4 regions of the Streptomyces sp. NPDC056987 genome follow, and region 1 is predicted to be linked to each of the others. Evidence: riboswitches for the same ligand, from Rfam matches in the RefSeq annotation. Region 1 holds a riboswitch; each other region holds the start of a gene.
The links. A riboswitch is a leader RNA that binds a small molecule or an ion and turns the genes downstream of it on or off. The one in region 1 is predicted to bind cyclic di-AMP.

Region 2: another riboswitch for cyclic di-AMP. It lies ahead of ACFTZC_RS12360 (NlpC/P60 family protein); the one in region 1 lies ahead of ACFTZC_RS36430 (transglycosylase family protein).
Region 3: another riboswitch for cyclic di-AMP. It lies ahead of ACFTZC_RS21170 (peptidoglycan DD-metalloendopeptidase family protein); the one in region 1 lies ahead of ACFTZC_RS36430 (transglycosylase family protein).
Region 4: another riboswitch for cyclic di-AMP. It lies ahead of ACFTZC_RS25620 (M23 family metallopeptidase); the one in region 1 lies ahead of ACFTZC_RS36430 (transglycosylase family protein).

What each region holds. Positions count from the first base shown of each region.
Region 1 is NZ_JBHURV010000048.1:17,398-21,626, reverse strand. Features, by position in the region: gene ACFTZC_RS36440 (cytochrome P450) at 1-243, shown strand, start outside; gene ACFTZC_RS36435 (transglycosylase family protein) at 389-1,231, shown strand; cyclic di-AMP (ydaO/yuaA leader) riboswitch at 2,109-2,281, shown strand; gene ACFTZC_RS36430 (transglycosylase family protein) at 2,289-3,017, shown strand; gene eno (phosphopyruvate hydratase) at 3,239-4,229, shown strand, end outside.
Region 2 is NZ_JBHURV010000008.1:157,710-161,938, forward strand. Features, by position in the region: gene ACFTZC_RS12350 (NlpC/P60 family protein) at 1-114, opposite strand, end outside; gene ACFTZC_RS12355 (hypothetical protein) at 384-737, shown strand; gene ACFTZC_RS12360 (NlpC/P60 family protein) at 829-2,238, opposite strand; cyclic di-AMP (ydaO/yuaA leader) riboswitch at 2,246-2,420, opposite strand; gene ACFTZC_RS12365 (ATP-dependent DNA helicase) at 2,688-4,229, shown strand, end outside.
Region 3 is NZ_JBHURV010000018.1:18,201-22,429, forward strand. Features, by position in the region: gene ACFTZC_RS21160 (STM4011 family radical SAM protein) at 1-711, shown strand, start outside; gene ACFTZC_RS21165 (SGNH/GDSL hydrolase family protein) at 785-1,609, opposite strand; gene ACFTZC_RS21170 (peptidoglycan DD-metalloendopeptidase family protein) at 1,793-2,788, opposite strand; cyclic di-AMP (ydaO/yuaA leader) riboswitch at 2,793-2,958, opposite strand; gene ACFTZC_RS21175 (tyrosine-protein phosphatase) at 3,398-4,210, shown strand.
Region 4 is NZ_JBHURV010000024.1:50,712-54,940, forward strand. Features, by position in the region: gene ACFTZC_RS25610 (HPr family phosphocarrier protein) at 1-217, shown strand, start outside; gene ACFTZC_RS25615 (GntR family transcriptional regulator) at 402-1,109, opposite strand; gene ACFTZC_RS25620 (M23 family metallopeptidase) at 1,326-2,120, opposite strand; cyclic di-AMP (ydaO/yuaA leader) riboswitch at 2,133-2,295, opposite strand; gene ACFTZC_RS25625 (M16 family metallopeptidase) at 2,504-3,886, opposite strand; gene ACFTZC_RS25630 (M16 family metallopeptidase) at 3,904-4,229, opposite strand, start outside.

The sequences.
Region 1 (4,229 bases):
CCCGACGCGCTCGACCTCGGGCGCCGTGACAATCAGCACCTCGGGTACGGGCACGGCATCCACTACTGCCTCGGCGCGCCGCTCGCCCGCGTGGAAGGGCAGACCGCGATCGCCACGCTTCTGAAACGGCTTCCGGATGTGCGGCTTTCGGAAGAACCTTCCGATTTGCGGTGGCGTGGCGGGCTCATCATGCGGGGATTGCGCACGCTTCCGGTGCAGTTCACGCCATTGTCCGGCCGATAATTTTACTGACGCATCGTCAATACTGTGACTTTCACGTGATCTCTGCTGCATCGACTTGTGACAAGCATTCGAGTACCGCTACGTTCACGTCGACCCGGTAACACCATGCCGGAGTTGAATTGACTGTCACACGGAAGGCAACCGCATGTCCGGGAACGGCCGACACCGTCGACCTCGTCAGGCCCCAGCTCTTCTCGTCGCCGCCGGGGTGGCCGGATCCGCGATCGCGATCCCGTTGCTCGGAGCCGGCGCCGCCAGCGCGGCGGACTCCTCGACCTGGGACCGCGTGGCGGGGTGCGAGAGCGGCGGCACGTGGAGCGCGAACCTCGGTAACGGGTACTACGGCGGGCTCCAGATGTCCCAGGAGACCTGGGACGAGTTCGGGGGCGGCGACTACGCCGAGCGCCCCGACCTGGCCAGCCGCTCGCAGCAGATAGCCGTGGCCGAGAAGGTCTTCGAGGCCCAGGGGGCGAAGGCGTGGTCCAGCTGCGCCGCCGTCTCCGGGCTGACGGAGGCGGTCGGCGGTGCGGTCGGCGGCATCGTGGAGGGGGTGACGGGTGGCGGCAACAGCACCGACCCGTCCGGTACCCCGTCGGGCAGCCCCTCCGGGGACGCCTATCCGTCCGGTGACGCCGTGACGGACCCGGGCGCGGAGGCGGGCGCGGACGGCAAGACCTCCCCGGAACCCAGCACCAGCCCGAGCCCGGGTGCCACCGGCTCCGCGGCCGGTACGGACGACGCCGAGGGCAAGGACGAGGCGTCCAAGGGCAAGCACCGCGGCCAGGCGGCCGACGAGAGCGCCTCGCCGGGCACCGCGGACGAGGAGCGCGCCTCGGGCAGCCGCGCCTCCCGCGGGGCGGGCGGAGCCCGTGACGGGGCCGGGCTCACGGACGGTGTGGAGCGCGAGGTCGAGAAGGTCGTCACCACGGTCGGCGGCCACCTCTCCCTGGCGACCGGCGGGCAGAAGGTCGTCGGCGGCTGGGTCTGAGCAGCCGGCAGCCCGGCAGCAAGTCCTGGGAAGCCGCGCCTCCACGACGGGGGCGCGGCTTCCGCGTTCCCGGAGCCGTCCCGAAGCGTCCCGAAGCCGTCCCCGAGCCGTCGTCGAGCCGCCCCTGAGCCGCCGCCCACCGGGCCCGTACGCGCGGCTTCCCGGCCGCCGTACGCACGGCTCCCGGCCCCGGAGGCGTTGGCCCCGCTGTGACCCGCGCCGGGCCGTAGCGCCCCGTTGCAGCGCCCCGCCGTAGGGCCGGGGGCGAGTGACGCCAGAGCCGGAGGGGACGAACGGAGCGAGAGGCTCCAGGGCTGTAGTCAGTGACTCCTGGGTCGGAGTGGGCGACCGGCGTGAGCGAGCCCGGCCCCCGGGCCCATGGCGGAACGGGTGACTCCGGCGCCGGGCCCGCGACCGGAACGGATGACTCCGCGACCGGAAGGGGTGACTCCGCGACCGGAGCCAGAAGTTCCCCGAATCGGAGCGCCCCGCTCCACCGCCGGAGCGGGGGAGTCCGGAACCGGTGCGGGCGAGTGCCGTTGAACGGCGCCCCGTTGACGCCTCCTCGGCTGCGTCCGTACTGGCCAGAGCCTCCGATCTCCGCCCGGAACGCGGGCAGTTAGCGACCGTATGTCCACTTCTGCGCAAGTGAGACAAGGGTCTCTTTGCCGCAACTCGGGCTCTTCGCCTCGCCCGTTGATCGAATCCGGTTCCCACCTGCGGAAACGTATTGTCCCTCGGAGGAGGTAAGGGCGTTTTTTCCTGGATGTGCTCCTTTGAACAACCGGCAGGGCTGTGATTACGGTCTGAACCGCTCGCACCGCGGGCCTCGTCGACCGTCACGCCGAATCCTGCCGTCGGTCGGGGGGAGTAATCGTCGCTTCGAGCGCCGAAGGCAGGAGCGGGGGACCCATAGGTTTGCGCCGGGCCCGGCCGTCGAGAGACGGGCGGTGACCGGCTAGGGGTGAAGCCGCGTGTGCGAACACGCGGCCGGGCAACTCATTGGCCCGAACCCGACAGCTCACCTCGTAGGCGTCGGTGAGGAGATGTGTTCATGCTGCTGCGTTCCAGCAAGGCCAAGCACCGCCGCCCGTCCATGGCCGTCCGCTACGCCACCCTCGCCGGGATCACCGGCGCGGCCGTCGCGGCTCCGCTGATCGGTGCCACCGCCGCCTCCGCCGCCACCGCCTCCGAGTGGGACCGGGTCGCCCAGTGCGAGTCCGGGGGCAACTGGTCGATCAACACGGGCAACGGCTTCTACGGCGGCCTGCAGTTCACCCCTTCCACCTGGGCCGCGTACGGCGGTACCGCCTACGCCCCCCGCGCCGACCAGGCCTCCAAGTCCCAGCAGATAGCCGTCGCCGAGAAGGTCCTCGCGGGCCAGGGCAAGGGCGCCTGGCCGAGCTGTGGCGTGGGCCTCTCGGGCGCCGCGTACAGCGGCGGCTCGGGCTCCGGTTCCAGCTCCGGCAGCTCCAGCTCCGGTTCCTCCAGCTCGGACAACAGCGGTTCCAGCAACTCCGGTACGCAGAAGTCCGCCCCCACCCGGCAGGCGCAGCCGCAGCAGTCGACCCGTGACGAGGCGCAGCCGGCCTCGCGCGGCCAGAGCCGTCCGTTCACGATCAAGAAGGGGGACGGCGAGTACAAGGTCAAGTCCGGCGACACCCTCTCCAAGATCGCCACTGCCCAGAAGGTCAAGGGCGGCTGGAAGAAGGTCTTCGACCTGAACAAGGACATCGTCCGTGACGCGGACGTCATCTACCCGGGTCAGCAGCTCCACCTGCGCTGACCCCCTCTCCCCGGCCCGGCGCGTCACCCCCGTACGCGCCGGGCCGGGCCCCGTTCCCGCCGCTGCCCGCCATCCGGTCCCGCTACCGGCGGGTAGCGGCGGTCCGTGCGAGCGGGAGTGTCTTAGGGGGCGGGCACCGGCTGGCCGATGACCCGGAGCCGGTTAGGCTCATGTCGCAAGGCCAAGAGACCCTGCACCCACGCGTCACATCCCAGAAGGAGATGCTCGTGCCGTCCATCGACGTCGTCGTAGCCCGGGAAATCCTCGACTCCCGAGGCAACCCCACGGTCGAGGTCGAGGTCGGCCTCGACGACGGCAGCACCGGTCGTGCTGCCGTCCCCTCCGGTGCCTCCACCGGTGCGTTCGAGGCCGTCGAACTCCGCGACGGAGACGCCAGCCGCTACCTGGGCAAGGGTGTCGAGAAGGCCGTCCTCGCCGTCATCGAGCAGCTCGGCCCGGAGCTGGTCGGGTACGACGCCACCGAGCAGCGCCTCATCGACCAGGCGATGATCGACCTGGACGCCACCGAGAACAAGGGCTCGCTGGGCGCCAACGCCATCCTCGGTGTCTCGCTCGCCGTCGCGCACGCCGCCTCCGAGGCGTCCGACCTCCCGCTCTTCCGCTACCTGGGCGGCCCGAACGCGCACCTGCTGCCCGTTCCGATGATGAACATCCTGAACGGTGGCTCGCACGCCGATTCGAATGTCGACATCCAGGAATTCATGATCGCCCCGATCGGCGCGGAGTCCTTCTCCGAGGCGCTGCGCTGGGGCGCCGAGGTCTACCACACGCTCAAGAAGGTCCTGAAGCAGAAGGGCCTCTCCACCGGTCTCGGCGACGAGGGCGGCTTCGCGCCCAACCTGGAGTCCAACCGCGCCGCGCTCGACCTCATCCTTGAGGCGATCAAGGAGGCCGGTTACGTCCCGGGCCGCGACATCGCGCTCGCGCTCGACGTCGCCGCGTCCGAGTTCTACAAGGACGGCAGCTACGAGTTCGAGGGGAAGTCGCGCTCGGCCGCCGAGATGACCGAGTACTACGAGGAGCTGGTCGACGCCTACCCGCTCGTCTCCATCGAGGACCCGCTCTTCGAGGACGACTGGGCCGGCTGGAAGGTCATCACCGACAAGCTGGGCTCCAAGGTCCAGATCGTCGGCGACGACCTCTTCGTCACCAACCCGGAGCGCCTCGCCCGCGGCATCGAGGAGGGCTCGG
Region 2 (4,229 bases), on a different contig from region 1:
GGTGGCGGTCGCGGCTCCCGCGAGCGCGAGCGTCGCCGCGGTGCGGCCGGCCTGGCCGGTGAACAGCCGCTGTCTGGGCTTTCGGTGGATTCGGTGGTTTCGGTGCGCTGCCACGGGGGCGGGGTCCGTTTCCTTCGGTTCCGTTGACTCCGTGCGGTACGGCCGCCCGGTACGGCCCCGTGAGGGCCGTACGCAGGACGTTAGGGCGCACGGTCACAGCCCGGCCTCGACATGGCGGGTATTGGCGGGAGGTGAAGGTTCCGGAGCGTTTCACGATCATGATGGCCCGGCGGAGCGCGCTTTTCCGGACGGACCCGACTGATAGCGGAAGTAAGCCCCACCTCACCGAAGGCGGGTGATATGGGCCGGGCTACGCTCCCGGCATGGACGTACTGATCAATGTCTTCGTCGCCCTGCACATCATCGGCATAGCCGCCCTGCTCGGCGGTTTCCTGACCCAGATGAAGGCGATGAGCGCCGGTACGGCGCGCTTCACCCCGGCGATGCTGCACGGCGCTCTCACCATGCTGATCACGGGAATGGTGCTGGTGGGCCTCAACCAGGCCGACGACCAGCCCCTCAACAACATCAAGATCGGCGTCAAGCTGGCCGTCCTGGTCGTGATCCTGGGCATCGTCTACGTGAAGCGGGACGACGAGGCGGCCGAGAAGCCGCTGTTCGGCGCGGTGGGCGGGCTGACTGTGGCCAACATCCTCATCGCCACGCTCTGGACCTGACCCCGGCCCCCGACGGACCCGACCCCGGTGAGGTCGGGTCCGCCGGGTCCGCGGGGCGCCGAGACGGAGTCCGCGGGGCGCCGCGACCGGGTCAGGCCGGGCGGACGCTGCCGTAGATCGGCAGGTAGTAGATCGATTCCTCACGCACGTTCGCACCCGGCTTGGGCGCGTGGATCATCATGCCGTCGCCGATGTAGATGCCGGCGTGGCTGATGTCGTCGTAGAAGAAGACCAGGTCGCCGGGGAGCAGATCATCGGTGGTGACGCGCGTGCCCGTGTCCACCTGGTCGCTCGTGCTGCGCGGCAGCTCGACACCGGCCGCCCGCCACGCCGCCTGGGTCAGGCCCGAGGAGTCGTACGAACTCGGCCCCGAGGCGCCCCACACGTACGGCTTGCCGATCTGGGTGCGTGCGAAGGCGAGCACCTTCGCCGCCTTGGCCGCGTAGATGCCGGCGGGGTCACCGCCGGTCACGGCCTCCAGTCCGGTGCCGCCAGCCGTTCCCGCGTTCGCACCTGCGACCGTTGCCGCGTCGGTGCCCGTTCCCGTGCCTGATCCCGTGCCCGTGCCGGGGTCGGCCGACGGAGCCTGGGGCTGCGACCGGGGCAGGATCAGCTCCGCCTCGCGCCGGCGCTCCGCCTCGGCGTCGGCCTCCGCCTTGTCGCGGGCCTCCGCCTTGGCCTGCGCCTCCGCCGTGCGGCGGGCCGCTTCTTCCTTCTTGCGCTCCAGCGCGGCCAGCCGTGCCTGCTCCTCCGCGGTGAGCCGCGCCAGCAGCGCGCGGGCCTCGGCCAGCTTCTTCTGGATCTGCTCCTTGCTGGTCCGCAGGGACTCCTGGGACTCGTCCGGCGACTCCGGGGCGCGGGTGTCCGCCCGGGAGCTCCAGTGGTCGGCGACGGGGCTCTGCTGACGGTCGGTCAGCCGCTCCGTCATCCCCGTCTGCTCGACGTACGTCTGCGGGCTGTCCGCGAACAGTACGGCGGCGGGGGCCGTGGCAGGCATGGCGGGAGCCGTTGCGGGCATGGCGGGAGCGGTGGCAGGCATCGCCGGTACAACAGGAGTGACAGGGGCGACAGGGGCGACAGGTGGGGCCGGGGCTGCCGGGGTGACGGAAGCGGCCGGGGCGACAGGGGCGCCCGCAGGGGTGCCCGCGCCGCCCCCGGACTGCGCGGACGTGTAGGAACCGAGCGTACGGCGGGCCTCGTTCAGCTTGTCCGCGCTCTTGGCCACACCGTCGATGACCCGGTCGACCGTGCGCTTCTGCTTGGCCGTCGCCTCCTTCGTCCTGGCGGACCTCTGCGCGTCACCACCGGCCTGGCGGTACAGGTCGCTGACCTTTTTCTCCACCTCTTCGACCGACGGCGAGGACTTCGATTCCGTGGGCGCGGCGTCCGCGCTCTGCGTCGACAGCAGCGTGACCGAGGCGAGGGCGGCCGTCGTGATCCCGACGGCAGGGGTGTTGGTGCGTACCCCGCTACGGCTGCGCGCCTTGCGATGCGACGCCAAGTTCGGCATCTCCTTCCGTGGACCGCCTACCGGGTTAGCTGTCGGGTTCGGGCGGAACGGAAGGCTGCCCTACGGGCGTTGTACGTACGGCGAACGTACGGCCCGATTCACCCCGGTCTTGCAGAGTGGGTCCCCGGTTCCGAACTTCCCGCTGGAAAGCCCGGATTCGGCGTGGGCCGCCCGCTCGGCGCGGATCGCCTTCAGAGGTACGGGCTGCCTGATCGAGCACGCTAGCCAAGATGTGGCGCTGATGTGAAGGTGGATGGCCGATATGCCCGATACATTTCTGTGACCATTTGCTCGTGCGGAGTGCAGGGAGCCGTAATAGGGGGTATAGCGTTACGCTCCGTGTGTAATCCGGAACCGTCCGCCTTCCGGGGTGGATCCGCCGGACCGGCTTCGCCGGGCGGGCTCCGACTGTCGGTGCGGCGGCCTAGACTCGTTAAGCGATGAGCAGCCTCTTTGACGACAGTTTCCTGGCCGACCTCCAGCCCTCCGGCGACGAGCACCCCCCGCCGCCCGAGGACCTGGACGAACACGCCCCGGAGCAGGTGCCCGACGACCTGTTCCAGGGGGCGTACGACGTGCCTCCGGCCCGGGATCCGTACCACCGCAACGGGTCGGCCCGTACGGTCATCGACCCTGCCTCGCTCCTCGAAGGGCTGAACGAGGAGCAGAGCGCGGCCGTCGTGCACACGGGGTCGCCGCTGCTCATCGTCGCCGGGGCCGGATCCGGCAAGACCCGGGTTCTGACCCACCGGATCGCCCATCTCCTCGGCACCCGCAGCGTCCACCCCGGCGAGATACTGGCGATCACCTTCACCAACAAGGCCGCGGGCGAGATGAAGGAGCGCGTCGGGCAGCTCGTCGGCCCGCGCGCCCAGGCGATGTGGGTGCTGACCTTCCACAGCGCCTGCGTGCGGATCCTGCGGCGCGAGTCGAAGCGGCTCGGGTTCACCTCGTCGTTCTCGATCTACGACGCCGCCGACTCGAAGCGGCTCATGGCCCTGGTCTGCCGCGATCTGGACCTCGACCCCAAGCGCTATCCGCCGAAGTCCTTCAGCGCCAAGATCTCCAACCTCAAGAACGAGCTGATCGACGAGGAGACCTTCGCGGGACAGGCCGTCGACGGCTTCGAGAAGACGCTCGCCGAGGCGTACCGGATGTACCAGGCACGGCTGCGCGAGGCCAACGCCCTGGACTTCGACGACATCATCATGACCACCGTCCACCTGCTCCAGGCGTTCCCCGACGTCGCCGAGCACTACCGGCGCCGCTTCCGGCACGTCCTGGTGGACGAGTACCAGGACACGAACCACGCGCAGTACACCCTCGTACGCGAGCTGGTGGGCCCCTCCGGCGAGGGCGAGGACCCCGCGGAGCTCTGCGTCGTCGGCGACGCCGACCAGTCGATCTACGCCTTCCGCGGCGCCACCATCCGCAACATCCTCCAGTTCGAGGAGGACTACCCGGACGCGACGACGATCCTGCTGGAGCAGAACTACCGCTCCACGCAGACGATCCTCAGCGCCGCCAACGCGGTCATCGAGCGCAACGAGAGCCGCCGCCCGAAGAACCTCTGGACCAAGGCCGGCGCCGGCGCCCAGATCACCGGTTACGTCGCGGACACGGAGCACGACGAGGCGCAGTTCGTCGCCGACGAGATCGACCGGCTGACGGACGCGGGCGAGGCCAAGGCGGGTGACGTCGCCGTCTTCTACCGGACGAACGCGCAGTCCCGCGTCTTCGAGGAGATCTTCATCCGGGTCGGCCTGCCGTACAAGGTCGTCGGCGGAGTGCGCTTCTACGAGCGCAAGGAGGTCCGTGACGTCCTGGCCTACCTGCGGGTCCTCGCCAATCCGGAGGACAACGTACCGCTGCGCCGGATCCTTAATGTGCCCAAGCGCGGCATCGGGGAGCGGGCGGAGGCCATGATCGACGCTCTCGCGCTGCGGGAGAAGATCACCTTCCCGCAGGCGCTGCGGCGCGTG
Region 3 (4,229 bases), on a different contig from region 1:
TGGGCCGCCGCGGCGACGGACGACCGGCTCTCCGTGCTGTTCACTCCCTGGGGCGAGGGGCTGGTGCGCTCCTGGTACCGGCGGGCGCTCACGGAGTTGTCGCTGCTGCCGCACGTCCGCCGGGTGGCCATCCAGACGAATCTCAGCTTCCGCACCCGGTGGCTGGCCGACGCCGACCCGGCGAAGCTCGCCCTGTGGTGCACGTACCACCCGGGGCAGACGCCGTACGACCGCTTCCTGGCGAAGGCCCACGAACTGGCGGAGCGCTCCGTCCGGTTCAGCGTCGGGGTCGTCGGCCTCGACGCGCATCTGGAGCACGCCCGCCGGCTCCGCGCCGAGCTGCCGCCGCACGTCTATCTGTGGATCAACGCGGCGGAGGGGCACACGTACACGGACGAGGAGGCCGCGCGGTGGACGGAGCTGGACCCGCTGTTCCCGTACAGCCGCCATCCGCACCGCTCGGCGGGGCTGCCGTGCCGGACGGGCGAGTCGGTGATCTCGGTGGACGGCGGGGGCACGGTACGGCGCTGCCACTTCGTCCCCGCCGAGCTGGGCAACCTCTACGACGGCTCGTACCGCCGCGCACTGGCGCCGCGGGCCTGTCCCCTCGCGGTGTGCGACTGCCATATCGGCTATGTCCACCTGGAGACGCTGCCGCTGTACGACGTCTTCGCGGGCGGGGTGCTGGAGCGGATCCCGGCGGGGGCGTGAGCCGCGGGACGGAGTGAGCCGTACGGGAAGCCCTGGCGAAAGCCGTACGGGAACGCCCCGCCCCCGCGCCGCGTCAGTGTTCCAGAGGGAGAAGATCAGGGCGTTTCGCCGCGACATGGTCGCCGGACGACTCGCCGCGCAGCCTGCGTCCGATCCAGGGCACCAGGTACTCACGTGCCCAGTGGATGTCGTCGCGCCGTACTTCGAGGGTGCCGCGCGGCGGCAGCGGCGGCCACGGCTGGTCCGGGTCGGCGGGCACCTCGACGCCCAGCACCTGCCCGGCGCGCAGCGCGACCCGGGTGTGTCCCTCGGCCGACAGATGGAGCCGGTCGCCGTCCCAGGCCCGCCGGTCCTGGATGGTCCTGAGGGACCAGAGGTCGAGCACGGGGCAGCCGTAGCGGTCGGCGATGGCCCGGGTGTGCTCGTTGAACGTGGCGATCTTGCCGCGCAGATGGCGCAGCACGGGCACGCCCCGGGTGTCGAAGCCGGTGGCCAGCATGACCGTGCCGACGGAGCCGGTGAGGTCGGCGACGGCCCGCTCGAAGCGTTCCGCCACGTCGTCGGGGTCGGTGCCGGGGCGGATGATGTCGTTGCCGCCCGCGCAGAACGTCACCAGATCCGGGGCGAGTTCCCTGGCCCGGGGTATCTGCTCCTCGACGACCTGGTCGAGGAGCCGGCCGCGTACCGCGAGGTTGGCGTAGCGGAAGTCGCCGTGGACGGGGTCGGCCGTCGCACCGGAGACCGGAAGCCGATCGGCGAGCAGGACCGCGAGCCGGTCCGCCCAGCCGACGAACAGCCCGTCGGGGCCTGGATCTCCCACACCCTCGGTGAAGCTGTCACCGATCGCCGCGTACGACCCGAATGTCTTGTCTCTTCTTGTTCTCGAATCGTCTGCCACAGCGGGACATTTTCCTCCCGGCGATGTGACCTACGCGACCGTAGGCGGGGGTTGACTCAGAGTGAGAAACACCATCGGTCAATTTTCCCTCAAGCGGGAATAGCGGAAAGCCTCGCGGCCCGGCACCGCATGGGTGCCGGGCCGCGAGGCCGAGGAAACGCGTCCGGGGGGCGACCGGACGGATCAGATGGAGACGCCGTTCTGCCGGAGGAACGCCAGCGGGTCGACGTCCGAGCCGTAGTCCGGGCCCGTCCGGATCTCGAAGTGCAGGTGCGGTCCCGTCACGTTGCCGGTGGCGCCGGAGAGGCCGAGCTGCTGGCCGGTGGAGACGCTCTGGCCGGCCGAGACGGAGAGGGAGGAGAGGTGGGCGTACTGGGAGTACATGCCGTTCTCGTGCCGGATGACGACCTGGTTGCCGTACGAGCCGCCGTTGCCCGCGGTGACGACGGTGCCCGCGCCGACCGCCTTCACGGTGGTGCCGGAGGGGGCCACGAAGTCCACACCGGTGTGGTAGCCGCTGGACCAGCTTCCGCCGGCGGCGCGGTAGGCGGTGCCGACCCCGATGCCGTCGACCGGCAGGGTGAAGCCGGACGCGCTGCTCTGTGCCGCGGAGTCGGCGGCGGGCGCCTCGCTCCGGTCCGTGGAGGGCTTGGCGGACGAGGAGTCCCTCGACGGCTTGGCCGACTCCGCCGACGCGGTCGACTCGGCGGGCTTGGCCACCCTGGAGGACTTCGAGGCCCTGGTGGGCGCCTCCGAGCGGACGGCCGGGGCCTTGCCGTTGATGGTGAGCTTGAGGCCGGGGTGGATCAGCCCGGGATCGTCGCCGACGGCGCGGCGGTTGTCCTCGTACAGCCGCTGCCAGCCGCCCCGGACCTGCTGCTCCGCGGCGATCTTGGAGAGGTAGTCGCCCGCGACCACCGCGTACGTACGCACGGTGGTCCCGGCGGTCCGGCTCACCTGCGTGGCGGCCGCCCCCTGCGGCGCGGCGGCCGGCGCGGACTGCGGCGCGGTGGCGGGCGCGGCCTGCGGGACGGCGGCCGGCGCGGCCTGCTGTGCCGCGTGCGCGCCGGTGGCGCCGATGAGCGGCAGCGCGATGGCGGCGCCGCCCGTGCCGGCGGCGATGAAGCCCCGGGAGAACGGATTGGTCCTGGGGCGGCGGTGCTTACCCTTCGCGGGCATGGCGAATTCCTCTCCGGCGCCTACGAGGTGAGCTGTCGGGTTCGGGCTGGAGCTGCCCGGCCGCGCGTGGTGCGCGACTTCACCCCGAGCCGTCCCTGATGTCGGAACATCGGAACGGCGTACTACCTGGGTCCCCCGCTCCTGCCACGCGTGATGGGTGGATGGTGTCCCCGAGGCGGCGGCAGGATTCGGCGTTCCGCTCGGATTGAGGGTGAACGTAGGCGAGTGGGACGGCCGGAACAAGCCACCCTTTTCCCCCGGCGACGCGCCCTTCCTTCCGCACCGAAGATCGCCCGTCACCCTGCGTGGAGACCGCTCTCCAATTCCCTTTCGAGGTGGCCCTTCCCTTTCGCACCGTCACCACGGAACGTCACGGATATGATCCTGCTCACCAGCCGGAGCCCACCTCCCCCGCGACCGGGGCAGGTTATGCGGAATCAGTCAATCCGGACAGAGCACCGTTTGGGCGTTTTCTCCCCACTCGCCCCATCCTGATCCGTGGGCTCCCCGCCCTCTCCGCCGCACTGATGAGCACACCGGCCGATGTCGTAGGGTCGGGGACCGACTCCGCCGGCGAGCAGCGCCGACGGCAGACACGGAGGAGCAGGCGTGACGCAGCAGTCGCCGCAGGTCCCGTCCACCGAGCCCGAGCTGTCCGGAGTACGCAACTTCCGTGATGTCGGCGGCCTGCCGACCGTGGACGGACGCCGGGTGCGGTACGGCGCGCTCTACCGCAGCGGTCATCTCGCCCACGCCACCGCCGACGACTCCGCCTTTCTCTCCGCTCTCGGTCTGCACACGATCTTCGACTTCCGCAATTCCGCCGATGTCAAGCTCGACGGCGCGGATGTCGAACTGGCGGGCGTGCGCCATGTGAACATCCCGCTCTCCGACCCGGCCGAAGGCGCCCAGTTCTGGCGGATGGTCCGGGACGGCGACCTCGACCAGCTCCGCTCGCTCCTCGCGGACGGCAGAGCGGCGGCCCGGATGACCGCCTCGTACCGCGCGATCATCACGGAGCGCACCGCCGAGCACAGCCGCCTGCTGCACGCGCTGGCCGAGGACAGCGTCCCCGCGCTGCTGCACTGCGCGGCGGGCAAGGACCGCGCCGGGCTCTCCGTCGCCGTGTCGCTGCTCGCGGTCGGCGTCGAACCGGACGCGATCACGGCCGACTACGTCAAGTCGAACGACCCGCACCGCCGCTACGCCTTCCGCCGCAGCGACCGGTCACCCGCCGGAAGGTCCGGCGAGGTGATGGAGCTGCTCAGCCCGCTCTTCGATGCCCGCGCCGCCTATCTCGACGCCGCGTTCGAGACCATCGGCACGACCTGGGGCTCCACCGACCGCTATCTCTCCAACGGCCTCCGGCTCGCGCCCGAGACCCGTGAACGGCTGCGCGCCCGCCTCCTGGACCAAGGCTGACGCCACGGCGGGAGACGGC
Region 4 (4,229 bases), on a different contig from region 1:
CGTCCGCGCCGCCACGGCCGCCGGCGTCCCCGTGACCATCGCGAAGGCCGACGGCAGCCCCGTCAACGCCGCGTCGATGCTCGCGGTGCTCGGACTGGGCGCGCAGGGCGGCGAGGAGATCGTGCTCTCCTCCGACGCCGAGGGCGCGGACGCCGCCCTGGACCGGCTGGCGAAGCTGGTCGCCGAGGGGCTCGACGAGCTTCCCGAGACGGTCTGATCCCGGAGCGTATTTCCACGACGGAGCCGTGGTCCGCCGAATTCGGCGCGGACCACGGCTCCGTCTTTCCGTCCGTCTTCCGTGCGGCGTCTTTTGGTGCGGCGGCTTTTCATGAAGGCGGCTGCGCGCGGGCAGCGAAGAATAGGCCGCACCTATTTCTTTCTCTTTGTATACGGCGCGATTGTTAATGCCGTACGCTTGCGATGTTTACGGCATGTTGCGAAGCCCTCACCTTTTCCCGGTCACGGCCCTGGTCGCGCCCCCGGTCGGAGCGGCGCAGCCGGTACACCACCACCGTGCGCTCCGTGTGCAGGGTGGTGAGCGCCCGCGCGCGTTCGCCGTCGCCGCGCGCCACCGCGTCCACGATCGCGCCGTGCTCCGCCCAGGACTCCACCGGGTGGCTGGGCTGCTCGACCACGTACATCCAGGCGATCTTGTGGCGCAGCTGGGTGAGCAGCGAGGTGAGCGCGGGGCTGCCGGAGGCCTGGGCGAGCGTCTCGTGGAACCAGGCGCCCAGCGCGCGCAGATCCTCGCCCTGGCCCCTGCGGGCCCGCTCCTGGCCCAGTCTGACCAGGCCGCGGAGGACCTTGAGGTGGGCCTCCGTGCGGCGCTGGGCGGCGCGCGCCGCGCCCAGCGGCTCCAGCAGCAGCCGGACCTCCAGCAGGTCCGCGGCCTCCTGTTCCGTAGGCTCGGCCACACACGCGCCGACATGGCGGCGCGTGGTCACGAAGCCTTCCGACTCCAGCGTGCGCAGCGCCTCGCGTACCGGGACGCGGGAGACGCCGTAGCGCCGCGCGAGCTGCTCCTCGGTGAGCCGGCTGCCCCGCTCGAACAGTCCGGAGACGATGTCGTCGCGAATGGCCGTGCATACCGAGTGCGCCGGAATGCGCATGTCCGAACCTCCGCCTTAATCCGCGCGAAACGCTGCCGATTGACGCCTGTTCCGTGACTCTATTGCAATCAACGCGAATTTCCGATGGGTGCCCGGAATCCATGGATATCTTTTGGCCAGCGCGGAGGCGGAGACCCGCACGCGGGAGGGACCGGGAGCGACGGAGAGACGTGGGCGGACGGGCCCGGAGAGGTACGCGGAGGGGGCGGAAGGCGGTCAGACCCCGACGCCGTGCGCGCGCAGGTACGCGACCGGGTCCATGTCGGAGCCGTAGTCGGCGCTCGTCCTGGCCTCGAAGTGGAGGTGCGGCCCCGTGACGTTGCCGGTGGCGCCCGAGAGCCCGATCCGCTCGCCCGCGGCGACGCTCTGGCCGACGGAGACGCCGATCGAGGAGAGGTGGCCGTACTGGGTGTAGGTGCCGTCCGCCATCCTGAGGACGATGTTGTTGCCGTACGAGCCGCCCCAGCCGGCCTCGACGACGGTGCCCGTGCCGACCGCCACGACCGCGGTGCCGGACGCGGCGCGGAAGTCGACGCCCGAGTGGCTGCCGGAGGACCAGAGAGAACCGCCGGTGTGGTAGCCGGTGGTGACGTAGGAGCCGGTGACGGGGAGCTGGAAGGTGTTCAGCCGCTTGCGCTCCTCGGCCCGTGCCGCGCGCTCCCGCTCCTCGCGCAGCTCCTTCGCACGGGCCTCCGCCTTGCGCTCCGCCTCGGCCTTGGCGGCGGCGCGCGCCCTGGCCTCGGCCTTCAGCCGCTCGGCCTTCTCGGCGGCGTGGCGCTGGGCCTCGGCCTGGTCGTCGACCGCGCCGGCGACGGCGTCGCCGATGGCGATGACCTGGGTCAGGCCGGTGTCCGAGACGGCCTCGGGGCCGGTGCCTGCGGCGAGGGCCGGGGAGGCGAGGGTGCCGATGACGCCGGTCGCGGTCAGCGTCGCGAACCCGGCGGCGCTCGCGCCCTTGCAGGTGATGCGGTGCGGGGCGCGGTGCTTCCCGGTGGCACGGGTGAACGCCATGGAGTGGCTGGTCCTTTCCTTCCCTCTCGCCTACCGGGTTAGCTGACGGGTTCGGAGCAGGAAGGTCTCCTACGGACCCCTCCGCGCGCGGTGTGCCCGCGAAGGCCGTCCGATTCACCCCAGGGACGTGGGTCCCCGGCTCCCCCCGCTGCACCGGCTGGGGCACAGCATCTGACGGGGACTCGGCGATGGCTGCCCGGTGCCACGGATGTGGCGCAACGGCGAACAGCCGGACCGACGCTAAGCGGCTCGTCTTTCAATAACCAAACGGACAAGGTTTTTTGTAGCGCACACCACAGGGCAGACAGGCACCCTCTCCATCAAAGCGGACATAAAGCAGAACCCCGGCGACCGCGGTCGCCGGGGTTCCCTCGAAAGAGGAATCAGCCTGTGACAACCGTCACTTCACCGATTCCCAGAGCCTCGACCGGCTCCTTGATCTGCGCCGCGTCGCCGACCAGAACGGTGACGAGCCGGTCCACCGGGAAGGCGTTGACGACGGCGGCCGTCGCCTCGACCGTGCCCGTCTCGGCCAGCCGGGCGTAGAGCTGTGCCTGGAAGTCGTCCGGAAGATGCTGCTCCACCTGGTCGGCGAGCGTGCCGGCGACGGAGGCGGCCGTCTCGTACTTCAGCGGCGCGACGCCCACCAAATTCTGCACGGCCACATCGCGTTCGGCGTCCGTGAGCCCCTCGGCGGCGAGGGTGCGCAGCACCTTCCAGAGGTCGTCGAGCGCCGGTCCCGTGGACGCGGTGTCCACGGAGCCGCTGATGGCGAGCATCGCGGCGCCCGTCGCCCCGTCCGGGGAGGAGGGCGCAGAGGAGCGCAGCACCTGGCCGAAGGCGCGTACGCCGTAGGTGTAGCCCTTCTCCTCGCGCAGGACGCGGTCGAGCCGGGAGGTGAGCGTGCCGCCCAGGCAGTACGTGCCGAGCACCTGCGCGGGCCAGACACGGTCGTGCCGGTCGGCGCCGATCCGGCCGATCAGGAGCTGCGTCTGGACGGCGCCGGGGCGGTCCACGATGACCACGCGGCCGGTGTCGTCGGCGGTGATCGCCGGTACGGGCCGGGGCGCCGCCGTGTCGCCCGTCCAGGCGCCGAGGGTGTCCGCGAGGATCCCGTCCAGGTCGACGCCCGCGAGGTCGCCGACGACGACCGCGGTGGCCGTGGCGGGGCGTACGTGCGCCTCGTAGAAGGCGCGGACGCCCGCGGCGTCGATGCGCGCCACGGTCTCCTCGGTGCCCTGGCGCGGCCGGGACATGCGCAGCGCGGCCGGGAACAGCTCCTTGGAGAGCTGCTTGGCGGCGCGCCGGCCCGGGTTGGCGGTCTCGTGCGGGATCTCGTCGAGCCGGTTCCGTACGAGCCGTTCGACCTCGCTGTCGGCGAAGGCGGGGGCGCGCAGCGCCTCGGCGAGCAGGCCGAGCGCCTTGAGCAGCCGGGAGACGGGGACCTCCAGGGAGACCCGCAGGCCCGGGTGGTCCGCGTGCGCGTCGAGGGTGGCGCCGCAGCGCTCCAGCTCGGCGGCGAACTCCTCGGCGCTGTGCTTGTCGGTGCCCTCGGAGAGCGCCCGCGCCATGATCGTGGCGATGCCGTCGAGTCCTTCGGGCTCGGCGTCCAGCGGGGCGTCGAGATTGATCTCGACGGCCACCACCTGCTGGCCGGGCCGGTCGCAGCGCAGCACCGTCAGCCCGTTGTCGAGCGTGGCGCGCCCGGGGGCGGGGAAGGCCCAGGGCTTGGCCTCGCCCGCGGTCGGCCGCGGGTGGAACTCCATGGTCACGGCAGCGTCGGTCACTGGTCCGTCCCCTCGTGCTTGTCGGTCTCGGCGGCGTCGGCGGTGTCGGCGGCGTCGGCGGTGGCCGCCACGTCGTCGGGAGTGACCGGTTCGTACACCAGCACCGCCCGGTTGTCGGGGCGCAGCCGCGCCGCGGCGACGGCCCTGACCTCGTCCGCGGTGATGTCCAGGACGCGGTCGACGGCGCTCAGCGCGAGCTGGGGGTCGCCGAACAGGACGGCGAACCGGCACAGTTCGTCGGCGCGGCCCGCGACCGTGCCGAGCCGGTCCAGCCATTCGCGCTCCAGCTGGGCCTGGGCCCGCTCCATCTCCTCGGCGGTGG